3 regions of the Janthinobacterium sp. HH104 genome follow, and region 3 is predicted to be linked to each of the others. Evidence: predicted binding sites of a transcription regulator. Region 3 holds the regulator's gene; each other region holds the start of a gene.
The links. The regulator FNR, encoded in region 3, switches genes on or off when oxygen is low (the NO sensors DNR and NnrR bind a similar motif). The targets are predictions, from matches to a motif close to TTGATNNNNATCAA.

Region 1: the regulator FNR is predicted to act here: its motif matches at 2,458-2,471, upstream of JAB6_RS19000 (universal stress protein).
Region 2: the regulator FNR is predicted to act here: its motif matches at 2,027-2,040, upstream of JAB6_RS24115 (OmpW family protein).

The regions. Positions count from the first base shown of each region.
Region 1 covers NZ_LRIB01000041.1:88,742-92,746, reverse strand. The annotation lists gene JAB6_RS19015 (serine hydrolase domain-containing protein) at 1-187, shown strand, start outside; gene JAB6_RS19010 (glycine zipper domain-containing protein) at 365-931, shown strand; gene JAB6_RS19005 (hypothetical protein) at 1,128-1,487, shown strand; gene JAB6_RS19000 (universal stress protein) at 1,508-2,374, opposite strand; gene phbB (acetoacetyl-CoA reductase) at 2,543-3,289, shown strand; gene JAB6_RS18990 (TraR/DksA family transcriptional regulator) at 3,453-3,833, opposite strand; gene JAB6_RS18985 (VOC family protein) at 3,944-4,005, opposite strand, start outside.
Region 2 covers NZ_LRIB01000052.1:35,652-39,656, reverse strand. The annotation lists gene JAB6_RS24130 (MerR family transcriptional regulator) at 1-292, opposite strand, end outside; gene fur (ferric iron uptake transcriptional regulator) at 374-814, opposite strand; gene JAB6_RS24120 (LysR family transcriptional regulator) at 1,063-1,959, shown strand; gene JAB6_RS24115 (OmpW family protein) at 2,106-2,723, shown strand; gene JAB6_RS24110 (MetQ/NlpA family ABC transporter substrate-binding protein) at 2,813-3,640, opposite strand; gene JAB6_RS24105 (methionine ABC transporter permease) at 3,672-4,005, opposite strand, start outside.
Region 3 covers NZ_LRIB01000033.1:64,385-68,389, reverse strand. The annotation lists gene JAB6_RS12985 (response regulator) at 1-1,441, opposite strand, end outside; gene fnr (fumarate/nitrate reduction transcriptional regulator Fnr) at 1,681-2,439, shown strand; gene JAB6_RS12975 (FixH family protein) at 2,443-2,967, opposite strand; gene ccoG (cytochrome c oxidase accessory protein CcoG) at 3,022-4,005, opposite strand, start outside.

The sequences.
Region 1 (4,005 bases), on a different contig from region 3:
CCTGCATCCGCGCGACGCGAATCTGCAGGATAGCCTGGCCGAGTTTTATGTCGAGCAAGGCTTGCGCCCGCAGGCTGTCGAGGCCTACCGGCAAGCGCTGCGGCTCGATCCCCGCTATCCGGGCGCCGTGGGCGCAAAAGCGGCGATCATCCGCCTCGCTGGCGAGACGAAGGCGCTGGCGCCTTAGAACATCTAATGGGCTTTGCGCGCACAACAATTCCTGTCCGATATCCGTAGCCCGTACAGCGCAGCCGCATGATTGGCGGCTGTGTGCGCAAGCGAACGGTATTTCGCCGGCGGCAAGCGCACGCTAGCCAGGCAAGCGGCGCACGGTGCGCCAGCAGCCGACCAGGAGGGCCGTATCATGTCACGCATCATCGCAGGTCATTTTCAGTTGCAGGAGCAGATCGACGCCGCGCGCGCGGCCCTGAACCAGGCGGGCTTTCCCGATAGCCGCATCAGCGCCTTCTTTGTCAACCAGCCGGGCCAGCATGATCTGCACGCGCTTGGCGGCGACCGCGACATGTCGCCTGGGGCCAAGGAAACGCCCGAAGGCGTAGTGGAAGGCGCGGCCGTCGGGGCCGCCGTCGGTGCGGGCATCGGCGCGGCTACCACCCTGGCGACGGGGCCGCTGGGCCCGGTGGTGGGGGCGCTCGTGGGCGCCCATGTGGGTTCGCTCTACAGTTTCAATAAAATGAAAGACGCGGGCGAACCCGAAGCAAATGGCGAGGGTAATGGCGAAAACCGCCGCCAGCCCCGCCATCCGGGCATGCTGATCGCCGTCGCGCTCGGTGGCCCCGACGAGCGCGAACGGGCGCTCGAGACCTTGCACCGTCTCGGCGCCGAGCACATCGAGGAAGCGGAAGGCACGATCGCCAATGGCGACTGGCTGGATTTCGATCCGCTCAGCATACCCGTGCTGGTGGCGTGAATCGGCGCGCCAGCCGCGGAATATGCATAAATTCCGCGCTGCATGAAATTTAGGTATGATCCTTGTTAGTATTCGTAATTATTGGTAAACAATGCCGACAGGGATAGTTTCCGCGCGCCCGAAGTGACACTGGACCAAGGTGACTGCCTGTAGTACTTGCCTCGCATGCTAACGGGTATGAATAGGAGGTCGCGTCATGACACAGGCATGGTTCATTCTGACACGGGCCGATGGGCGCGACATCTGCGCGCCCTCGCCGGCACAGCTGGCCGATGCGCTGGCCGAGGTCTACCGCGGCGGAGCCGTGGCGCAGGATGGCAGCCCGGCCGCCGTCCTGTTGCGTTTTGGTTACGACGATGGCTTGATGTATCAGGTCGAGGTCGCTAGCGGAGGCGAAGTCACTTTCGAGGAATGGTCGGACCGCGATTGCGAAATCGCCCTGGCCAGTCCGCGCCACATGTCGGCCCTGCCGCAGGACGACGCGCTGCAGCTGTGGCAGTGGCTGGCGCAGCGCCAGGTGGCAAAGATCCGCAGCCAGCCCTGGCAGGGCGGCTAGCCCGCCGCTTTCAATACACCCTAGTGCGCCATCAGCACGGGGATCGTCATGCTTTGCAGAATTGTGCGCGTGACGCCACCGAGGATGGTTTCGCGCAGGCGCGAATGGCCATACGCCCCCATTACCAGCAAGTCGGCCGACAGGTCGGCCGCCTGCGACAGCAGCGCTTCGCCGATATCGCCGCGCCGCACGCCACCGCCATCGAGCAAATGCAGCCGCGCTTCCACGCCGTGGCGCGCCAGGTATTGCGTCAGTTCCGCGCCCGGCTGTTCGCCGTGCTCGGCGGCATGCACCTGTGCGTCGAAGATGGCCACGTGGACTTGGCCGGCGCGCTGCAGCAGGGGCAGGGCGGCGCTCACGGCGCGGCTCGCTTCCTTGCTGGCGTTCCAGGAAATGAGTACATTGCGCGCGGCCGCAGGCGGCGCCAGCAGGGGCAGCGGCGGCGCATACGGCACGATCAGCACGGGACGGCCCGAATGCAGCAGCACATAGGCGGGAAAGTCGCGCATCACGGACGGTGATTTATCCTTGGCATTGTATTGGCTGATGACGACCAGGTCCGCGTAGCGGGCCAGCAGGCTGATGCCGCCAGCCGCCTCGTCGTCGAGCACGCGCTGTTCGAACGAAGCGACGCCGGCCGCGCGCACCTGCGCCTCGAAACCGTCGAGGGCGCGCGTGGCCCGGTCGCGCAGGAAGTTCAGGTGCAAGCTCAGGTTCGGGTCGGCATCGAGGTCGGGCTGGTTCTGGTACAGCAGGCGCGACACGCCCGTCAGCGCCACGCCCGTCAGGTGGCCGCCGCAAGCCTGGGCGATGCTGGCCGCCGCTTCGATGCGGGCGGCGCGCCCGGCGCTGTCGTCGATGTGGAGCAATACGGTCTTGTACGTCATGGCTTGTCCTCTCGCTGTGCAGTAGCGGCCATTCTGGCACAGTCCGGGGTGCCGGCCGCGCACGGCTGCATCAGGCTGAGCACTTGATCTGGCGCAAGGCTGGCAATAAAAACTGCTCCTACACTTGATGCCACGCAGAACAACCATAACAAGCGGGGAGAGACAGTCATGAAGGAACAAAAGGTAGCGCTGGTCACGGGCGGCATGGGCGGCCTGGGGACGGCCTTGTGCCGCCGCCTGCATGGGGCGGGCTTTGCCGTCGTGGCCGCGCATACGCCGGACAATGCGCGGGTGGCAAGCTGGCTCGACGAGCAGCAGGCGCAGCAGTATTATTTCCATCCGCTGGCCATCGACGTGACGGATTTCGCTGCCTGCAGCGAGGCCGTGGCCAGCGTGCTGGCGCAGTTCGGCCGTATCGACGTGCTCGTCAACAACGCCGGCATCACGCGCGACCAGAGCATGCGCAAGATGGAATTGCCGCACTGGTCCGAGGTCATGCGTACCAATCTCGACAGCCTGTTCAACATGAGCAAGCAGGTGCTCGAACCGATGCTCGAACATAAATGGGGCCGCATCATCAATATCTCGTCCGTCAACGGCCAGAAGGGCGCGTTTGGCCAGTGCAACTACGCGGCCGCGAAGGCGGGCGTGCATGGCTTCAGCAAGGCGCTGGCGCTGGAAGTGGCGCGCCACGGCATCACCGTCAACACGGTCTCGCCCGGCTACCTGCGCACGCAGATGGTGACGGCCGTGCCCGCCGATATCATGGAAACGAAGATCCTGCCGCAAATTCCCCTGGGCCGCCTGGGCGAGCCGGACGAGGTGGCGGCGCTGGTCGCTTACCTGGCGTCCGACGAGGCCGCGTTTGTGACGGGCGCGAACATCGCCATCAATGGCGGACAGCACATGAGTTAAGCAAGCGTACAGCTTGCACAGAGGCAATGGCAGTAGAGGAGACCCGTCCACCCAGCCGGCGCACAGACGCTGGCGGCGGACGGCAGGCAATGGCAGTCACCCTGGAAAACACGGGGCAGGGCAGCGATGCCTTGCCCTTTGTTGTTGCGCAGTCATGCAGCCGTTATGGTACCGGGCGCCGGGCTTTTTCCAGCCGCGTCTGGCAATCGATGCACAGCCGTGCTTCGGGGCGGGCGTTCAGGCGCGACAGGCCGATGGCTTCGCTGCAGTTGTCGCACAGGCCGTAGCTGCCATCGGCAAACTTGGCCAGCGCGTGCTTGATGATGGCCAGCTGCGCCAGGTTGTGTTCGGCCGCTTCGCTGACGAGGGCGTTCAAGGTGCGCACGCTGGCGTTGTCTGCCGGCGAGGCTTCGATTTCATTGAGCAAGGAGGCGCGCGCGTCCGCTTCGGCCGCTTCGTTCTCGATCTGTTCCAGCAACGCCAGCTTGCGTTGCTCCAGCACGCCCTGCAGGCGCTGCAACTGGTCTTGCGGCAATCCATTCATGGCCATCACCCGGTAGAGGTTACTTCCATCATGGTAGTCCAAGATTGGCGGCTCTGCTTGCGCTACCACCCGCGCCGCGTTTGATGCGGCGCAGGCTGGCAGCGGCCGTTCTATGCTGGCTCTTTCAGGCAGTTGACCATCCAGGCGACGCCGAACTGGTCTTTCAGCATGC
Region 2 (4,005 bases), on a different contig from region 3:
CGAGCTGGCGCAGGCGGGCGATATCCTGCCGCACCTGCGCGCGCTTGGCGGCGATGTGCTGCGACAGGGCGGCCCAGTCCGTGTCGTCGCCGGCCAGGACGGGCAGCAGTTCGGCCAGGCGGAAGCCCAGGACCTGCGCCTGGCGTATCAGCTTCACTTGCGCCAGGTCTTGCTGCGTGTAGACGCGATAGGCGCCCGAGCGGCGCACGTCCCCCAGCAAGCCCAGCGCTTCATAGTGGCGCAAGGCCTTGGGCGAGGTGCCCGCCAGGCGGGCGATTTCTCCGATGTACATGCTTGTCCTTGTCCTTTTATCGAGCTGCGGCGTACGCAGTGTAGCGCAGCTGGCTTGCCAGGCGCTAGCTTGCGCGCTGCCTCAGGACGCTTTGCGCGGCGGGACTTTCTTCGCCGTGCACTCGGCGCAGGTGCCGTACAGCGACAGCGCGTGCTCGTGCAGCACGAAGCCCCGTTCGGCGGCGATTTCGTTCTGGCGCAGCTCGATGCCTTCATCGACGAATTCATCGACCTTGCCGCAACCGGTGCAGACCAGGTGGTCGTGGTGCTGGCCTTCGTTCAATTCGAAGACGGCGTGGCCCGATTCGAAGTGGCGGCGAAACAGAATGCCAGCTTCGGCAAACTGCATCAGCACGCGGTAGATCGTGGCCAGGCCCACGTCGATTTTTTCGGCCAGCAAGAGTTTGTAGACATCGTCCGCACTCAGGTGCTTGATCGTGCCTTCTTGAAACAGCTGCAGAATCCGCAAGCGGGGGATGGTGACTTTCAATCCCGATTCACGCAGTTCCCTCAATATATCCATGTCTCCCATTCCTTTTTGTAGTCGCCTAGCGAGGTCATTCATTATATCGCAAATGATAATCATTACTATTCTCATTTGTATCGTGCGAACCGGAAATAGTATGCCGTGCGGGCAGGCGGCAATCCAGTGACATCGGCGCAAGTGGAGATTGCGTGGCGGGCAACTTGTGCCGGCAGTTATCATGAAGAATCGGAAAATACCCGTTGAATCGCTACACTGTGCACCAGGGAATAACAATGGAGCACGGCATGGACCGATTTGATGCGATGCGGATCTTTACGCGCATCGTCGAGTTACGCAGTTTCACGCAGGCGGCGCATGACCTCGGCTACCCGAAAGCGACGGTCACGCATGCGATCAAGCAGCTCGAAGCGCGGCTGCGCGTGCGCCTGCTGCAGCGAACCACGCGGCAAGTCACGCCCACGCCCGATGGCGAAGCGTATTACCAGCGCTGCGTGCGCCTGCTGGCGGACCTGGAAGAGACGGAATCCGTGTTCAGTTCGGCGGCGCAGCAGCCGGCCGGCAAACTGCGCATCGACTTGCACGCGACCCTGGCCATGCATTTCGTCATGCCCGTGCTGGACCAGTTCTGCGCCCGCTATCCCTTGATCGAACTGGAAATCGGCATGGGCGACCGCCTCGTCGACCTGGTGCGCGAAGGCGTCGACTGCGTGCTGCGCGTGGGCGAACTGGGCGACTCGTCGATGGTGGCGCGCCGGGTGGCGCTGCTCGAACAAGTGACATGCGCCAGTCCCGCCTACCTGGCCGCGCACGGCACGCCGGAAAATCTGGCGCAACTGGCGGGCCACCGCGCCGTCAATTTCTTTTCCGCCCAAACGGGCAAGGTCTGGCCCTTCGATTTCAAGGTGGATGGGCAGCGGCACAGCGTGGCCTTGCCGGGCACGGTGTCCGTCAACAATGCGGACGCGTACCACGCCTGCTGCCGCGCGGGCATGGGCCTGATCCAGGCGCCCCGGTATCACCTTGAATCGGCGCTAGCTGCGGGCGAGCTGGTGGAAGTGCTGCGGGACTTGCGTCCCGACCCGCTGCCCGTGTCCGTGCTGTATCCCCATCACCGGCAATTGTCGCCACGCGTACGCGCGTTTGCCGAGTGGGTCGCCAGCGTGTTTGCCGAGGCGAATTGACGCGCTGCGGCATTTTCTTGACCTGGGTAAAGGAAAAAATCCCTCTAGTGATGCCATCTAGCACTATTTGATGTGGATCAAAGTTTTTGTTGCACTGCAATCTTAGACTTCGCAGCGTTACTTAACGACAAAAAGAGGGAACTAGAATGAAAAAGTCCGCAACTGCAGCAGCAATCGTCCTGGCCGCCATCGGCGCATTCGCCAGCAACGCAATGGCACAGGAAGGCCCATGGCTGGTCCGTGCGCGCGCCGTGCACCTCGATCCGGCCGATAAATCTGCTCCTGTTGGTGGCGTCGGCGCATCCGACCGTTTGACGGTCAGCAGCAAGACGATTCCTGAAATCGATATTTCGTACTTCTTCACCCCGAATATCGCTGCCGAGCTGATCCTGACTTACCCGCAAAAGCATGACGTCAAGCTCGATGGCAACAATATCGGTACCTTCAAGCATTTGCCGCCGACCCTGTCGCTGCAATACCACTTCATGCCTGAAAAACAGTTCAGCCCTTACGTGGGTGCCGGCATCAACTACACGAATATCTCCGACGTGAAATTGCTGAACGGCGCCGGCCGCCTGGAGCACGACAGCTGGGGCTACTCGCTGCAAGCCGGTGTCGACTACAAACTGGATAAAAACTGGTCCCTGAACTTCGATATCAAGAAAGTGCAGATCCGCAGCGACGTCTTCATCGGTGGCGCCAAGGCCAGCGAAGTCAAGGTCGATCCTCTCCTGATCGGTGTCGGTGTCGGCTACCGCTTCTAAGCAGTGACCGGCTGCGCCCATGCGGCGCGGACAATAAAAAAGACGGCCAGGTGTGAACCTGGCCGTCTTTTTGCATGGCATGTGCCGCTTTATTTTTTCAGCGTTTTTTCCAGCGCCAGCTGGTAGTCCGTCTTTTCGTAGCCGGCCAAATACTTGTTCGTCGCGTCGAGGAAGGCGCGCGAGCGGTAGGCCGCTTCCAGGTCCTTGACCCATGGCTTGGCCTTGTCGGCCGTGCGGATGGCAACCAGGTTGATGTAGCTGTCCGAGATCTTTTCCACGGCGAGGGCCGACGTCAGCTTCATGCCGGCGGCCAGGGCGAAGTTACCGTTGACGAAAGCGTAGTCGGCGTCCGCCAGCGAGCGTGGCAGCTGCGCCGCTTCCAGCGGCACCAGTTTCAGCTTCTTCGGATTTTCCAGCACGTCGCGTTCGGACGCGCGCAGCGGGTCGACGTTCGGTTTCAGTTTGATCCAGCCCATCTTGGCCAGCATCACCAGCGCGCGCGCCTGGTTGGTCGGGTCGTTCGGCATGGTGATGGTGGCGCCGTTCTTCACGTCGGCCAGCGTTTTCTGCTTGCCGCCGTACAAGCCGATCGGCATGGTCGGCACGGTGATCAAGGGGCTCAATGGCAGCTTGTTATCGGTGGCGAACTTGGTCAGATACACGATGTGCTGGAACACGTTGGCGTCGAGCGAACCTTCGGCCAGCGCGTAGTTCGGCTGCACGTAGTCGTTGAATTCCACGATCTTGACCTTGTAGCCCTGTTTTTCCAGGATAGGCTTGATGCCCAGCTTCAGCTGGTCCGAATACGGGCCGGAGCTGGTGCCGATGACGAGTTCTTTCGGGTCCTTGGCGTGGGCGGCGGTGGTGAAGGCCAGGCTGGTGGCTGCGACGAGCAGGGTACGGCGAATGTGGTTCATGCTTTTCCTTGTACTGAAATACTGAAATGAGTTAACGTTTGTCGAGGCGCTTGGCGATGCGCGTGCCGGCGAACTGGATGGTTTGCACCAGCACGATCAGGATGGCCACGGTGGCGACCATGATGTCCGTCTCGAAGCGGTAGTAGCCGTAGCGGATGGCCAGGTCGCCGATGCCGCCGCCGCCCACCACGCCGGCCACGGCCGAATACGACAGGAAGCTGATCGACAGCACGGTCAGCGCCAGCACGAGGCCGGAACGCGCTTCGACCAGCAGTACGCGGAAGATGATCTGCATTTCCGACGCGCCCATGGCGTGCGCCGCTTCGATCACGCCGCGCGGCACTTCGCGCAGGTTCTGTTCCACC
Region 3 (4,005 bases):
CCAGTTCCAGCTCCTTTTCGCCCGCATTCATCGTCATCGTCGTGGCCAGGGTATTCATGACTTCGTCGAGGTCGAATTCGACGGGCGACAGTTCCATGCGGCGCGCCTCGATCTTCGAATAATCGAGCACGTCGTTGAGGATGCCCAGCAGCGACTGGCCCGCCACGCGCACCATGGTCAGATACTTGCGCTGTTCCGTATCGAGCTTGGTATTGCCCAGCAAATACACCATGCCCAGCACGGCATTGAGGGGCGTGCGGATTTCATGGCTCATGTTGGCCACGAAATCGCTCTTCGCGCGGTTGGCGGCCTCGGCCCGGTCGCGTTCCTGCTCCAGTTCCGCCGCGCGCGATTCGAGTTCCTGCTGCAGGCGGTCGCGCTCGCTCATCAGGCCGTTGAACGCCTCCGTCAGTTCGCCGATCTCGTCGCGCTGCTGCACCGGCACGGGGGTGAAACGGCTGCCGCTGGTACGCAGGGCCAGCAGGGTGTCGCGCAGGCGCACCAGCGGCGACAGCAGGCGCACGGTGACCCAGCCCAGAACAAATGCGGCTAGCAGCGAAGCGAGGATGCTCCACAGCACCAGCCGGTACAGCACGCCATCGAACGGTTCGAAGGCGTCCGCGACGGGCAGCGAGGTAGCCAGCAGCCAGTTCACCGATTTCAAACGCTTGAAGCTGTTGACGGCCGTGATGCCGCGGCTGTTCGTGCTGACCATGCTGCCTTCGCCATCTTCCTTCAGCAGCTGGGTCGTCGTCAGGTTGGCGTTCGGCTGGCGCGGCTGCAGCAAGCGGCTGGTATCGGGATGCAGCACGTAGCGCGGCACGGCGCCGCGCGTGAGGATGAAGTAATAGCCGCTCTTGCCGATCTTTTCCGAGCGCAGACGCCCCAGCAGGTTGTCCTTGTACAGGCGCAGCACGCCGATCACCACGCCGGCCACCTGGCCATCGGCGGCCAGCACGGGCGCCACCATCTGCACGATGGGCATGCCGCTCGACTTGCCGAGCATCGGCTCGGTGATCATGGGCTGGCGCGTGCGCAGCACGGTCTGGAAATACTCGCGCTCGGCAACGTTGATGCCGGCGCGCCCCGCCACTTCCGGCATGTCGGCCACGACGGCGCCATGTGCATCGAGCACCAGCACGTCGTCGAACAGCACCAGCATCGAGCGGCGCGAATAGTATTCGCGCAATTGGGCCGGCTGGGCCATCAATTCCGGCGGCTGCTGCCTGGCCGTCAGGGTGACGATCTGCAGCAGCATGCCCAGCTTGTCGTCGAGCTCGGCAGCGGTGCGGCTGATCAGGGACGACTGCTGGCTCAGCAGTACTCGCGTGAAGTCGTCGCGCATATGCTGCACCTGGATCATGGTGACCAGCGCGATCATGGCGATCGAGGTCAGGCTGGTGGCCAGCGCGACTTTTGCTTTGATGCCGAGAGGCTTCATGATTTCCTTTTCAGTACCGGGCGGCACAGGCGGCAGATAATGCTGTTAGGAATTTTCCTATCAATACATCAAGTTGGCAAGCGGCGCCGCGCAAATGGCCCTCCCCGCATGGGCTTTTGACGATGTTGCCATATAATTAAAGTCGGAACGTCGTTTATTCGCCGAAATTGCGGTGAAATTGGCACACGGCAACCCTGTATGCAGTAAACTTGTTGTTGCATTTTCTAAAAGGTACCGACATGACTGAAGCGCTACTCACTCCAACCTTGCCCACAGTGACCGTGGAAGCGTTGCGTGCGCGATGCTCGACCTGCAGCATGCATCAATTGTGCCTGCCGATGGGCCTCGATATGGGCGACATGGACAGGCTGGACCAGATCATCGGCCGCCGCCGCAAGATCGTGCGCGGCGCCTCGCTGTTCCGCATCGGCGACTCGTTCCAGAACCTGTACGCGATCCGGCTGGGGCACTTCAAGACGTACCAGATCAATCCGGGCGGCGAGGAGCAGGTGACGGGTTTCCAGATGGCCGGCGAACTGCTGGGCATGGACGCCATCAGCGCCGACCGCCACCACTGTAATGCGGTGGCGCTGGAAGACAGCGAAGTGTGTGAAATCCCGTTTTCCAGCCTGGAACAATTGCTGGGCAATATGCCGACCCTGCTGCGGCATTTCCACCGCATGATGAGCCAGGAAATCACGCGCGAGCAAAGCGTGATGCTGTTGCTGGGCAATATGCAGGCGACGCAGCGTTTTGCCGCCTTCATCGTCAACCTGGCGTCGCGCTACGAAGCGCGCGGCTATTCGAGCAGCAAATTCCAGCTGCGCATGTCGCGCGAGGAAATCGGCAACTACCTGGGCCTGACCATCGAGAGCGTCAGCCGTTTATTGTCGAAATTCAAGAAGGAAGGCTGGCTGCGCGTCTCGAACCGCGAGATCGAGATCCTGCAACCAGCCAAGCTGAAAGCCATTACGGCCGGTACCGACGTCTGCAAGTAAGGCTTATAACTCTTCGTCCGCATGCAGCGCGATGCTGCGCTGCACGGGCCAGGTCCAGATGCCGGACAGGCGCCACTCGCGCTTGTCGTTTTCCACCAGCACCTGCCAGCGGCTGCGCTCGAGCATCGGCAGCGCGACCGAGAAATTGCCGGCCGCATCGGGCTGCACCAGCAGCTTGATATCCTTTTCCGGCAAAGTCGCATGCGCCAGGTGCAGCTGCAACGGCCCCTGATAGGCCTTGCCGAAGCTGTGCACGGAACCGGTCAGGCGCGCTGACGCCACGTCGTACGCCAGGCTCGTATCCATCGCCAGGTCGCTGGCGATCGTGTCGCGCTTCAAATCCTGGTTGATCGCCTTGCCCTGCTTGTAATAATCGCCCACCACCAGCGCGTCGGGCTGCGTAAACGCGATATAGCCCATGAAGCTGCCGACGACCACGGACAGGCCGGGACCGATCATCAGCAGCCATGGCCAGCGGTGCTTGTACCACGGTGCAACGGGAGGCTGCAGTTTCAGACTGTCGGACATGGTATTTCTCCTGTGTAAACGGCCAGCCCCCATGCGGGGACCGGCCTTCCTGCATTAACGCGGCACGATGAAGACCGCGCTTTCACGCACATGCAGCGACGGGTCGTCCAGCGATTGCAATTCGATCGCAATCTTGTTCGAGCCCTTCTCGCCCACGCCGTGCGGCACGCGCAGGCGGATCGGCCAGCCCAGCGTTTCCGTCGGCTGCAAGGTCACTTCTTCGCGCGTCAGCAAGGTCAGGCCCGGCAAGCCGGAAGCGCTGATTTTAAAATGCTGGCTTTGCTCGGACGTGTTCATGATCTGCAGGCGGTAGACGTTTTCGATCATGCCGTCTTCCACTTCGCGTCCCATCGAACCGCGGTCGCGGATCACGTCCATTTTCAGGGGCGTGCGCAGGGCCAGCGAGGTACATACGGCGATGATGATCAGGGCCAGGATGGAAGTGTAGATCAGGACGCGCGGGCGCATGGCGCGCTGGCGTATCTGCTTCGAATTGAAGTTGTTTTCCATCGCATGGTCGGTGCTGTAGCGTATCAGGCCACGCGGCCGCTCGACCTTGTCCATCACGCTGTTGCAGGCATCGACGCAGGCGGCGCAGCCGATGCATTCATACTGCAGGCCGTTGCGGATATCGATGCCGGTCGGACACACCTGCACGCACAGGGTGCAGTCGATGCAATCGCCCAGCTTGTCGTTGTTGCCGGCCTTCTTGCTCATGGCGCCGCGTGGTTCGCCGCGCTTGGCATCGTAGGTGATGATCAGGGTGTCCTGGTCGAACATGGCGCTCTGGAAGCGCGCGTAGGGGCACATGTATTTGCACACCTGCTCGCGCAGCCAGCCCGCGTTGCCGTAGGTTGCCAGGCTGTAGAACAAGACCCAGAACCATTCCCAGGGACCGAAATTGAGGGTGGTCACCTCGCGCGCCAGTTCCTTGATCGGCGTGAAGTAGCCGACAAAGGTAAAGCCCGTCCACAGGGCGATGGCGCCCCATACCACATGCTTGGCCGTCTTCTTGAATGCCTTGCGCACGGACGGGCC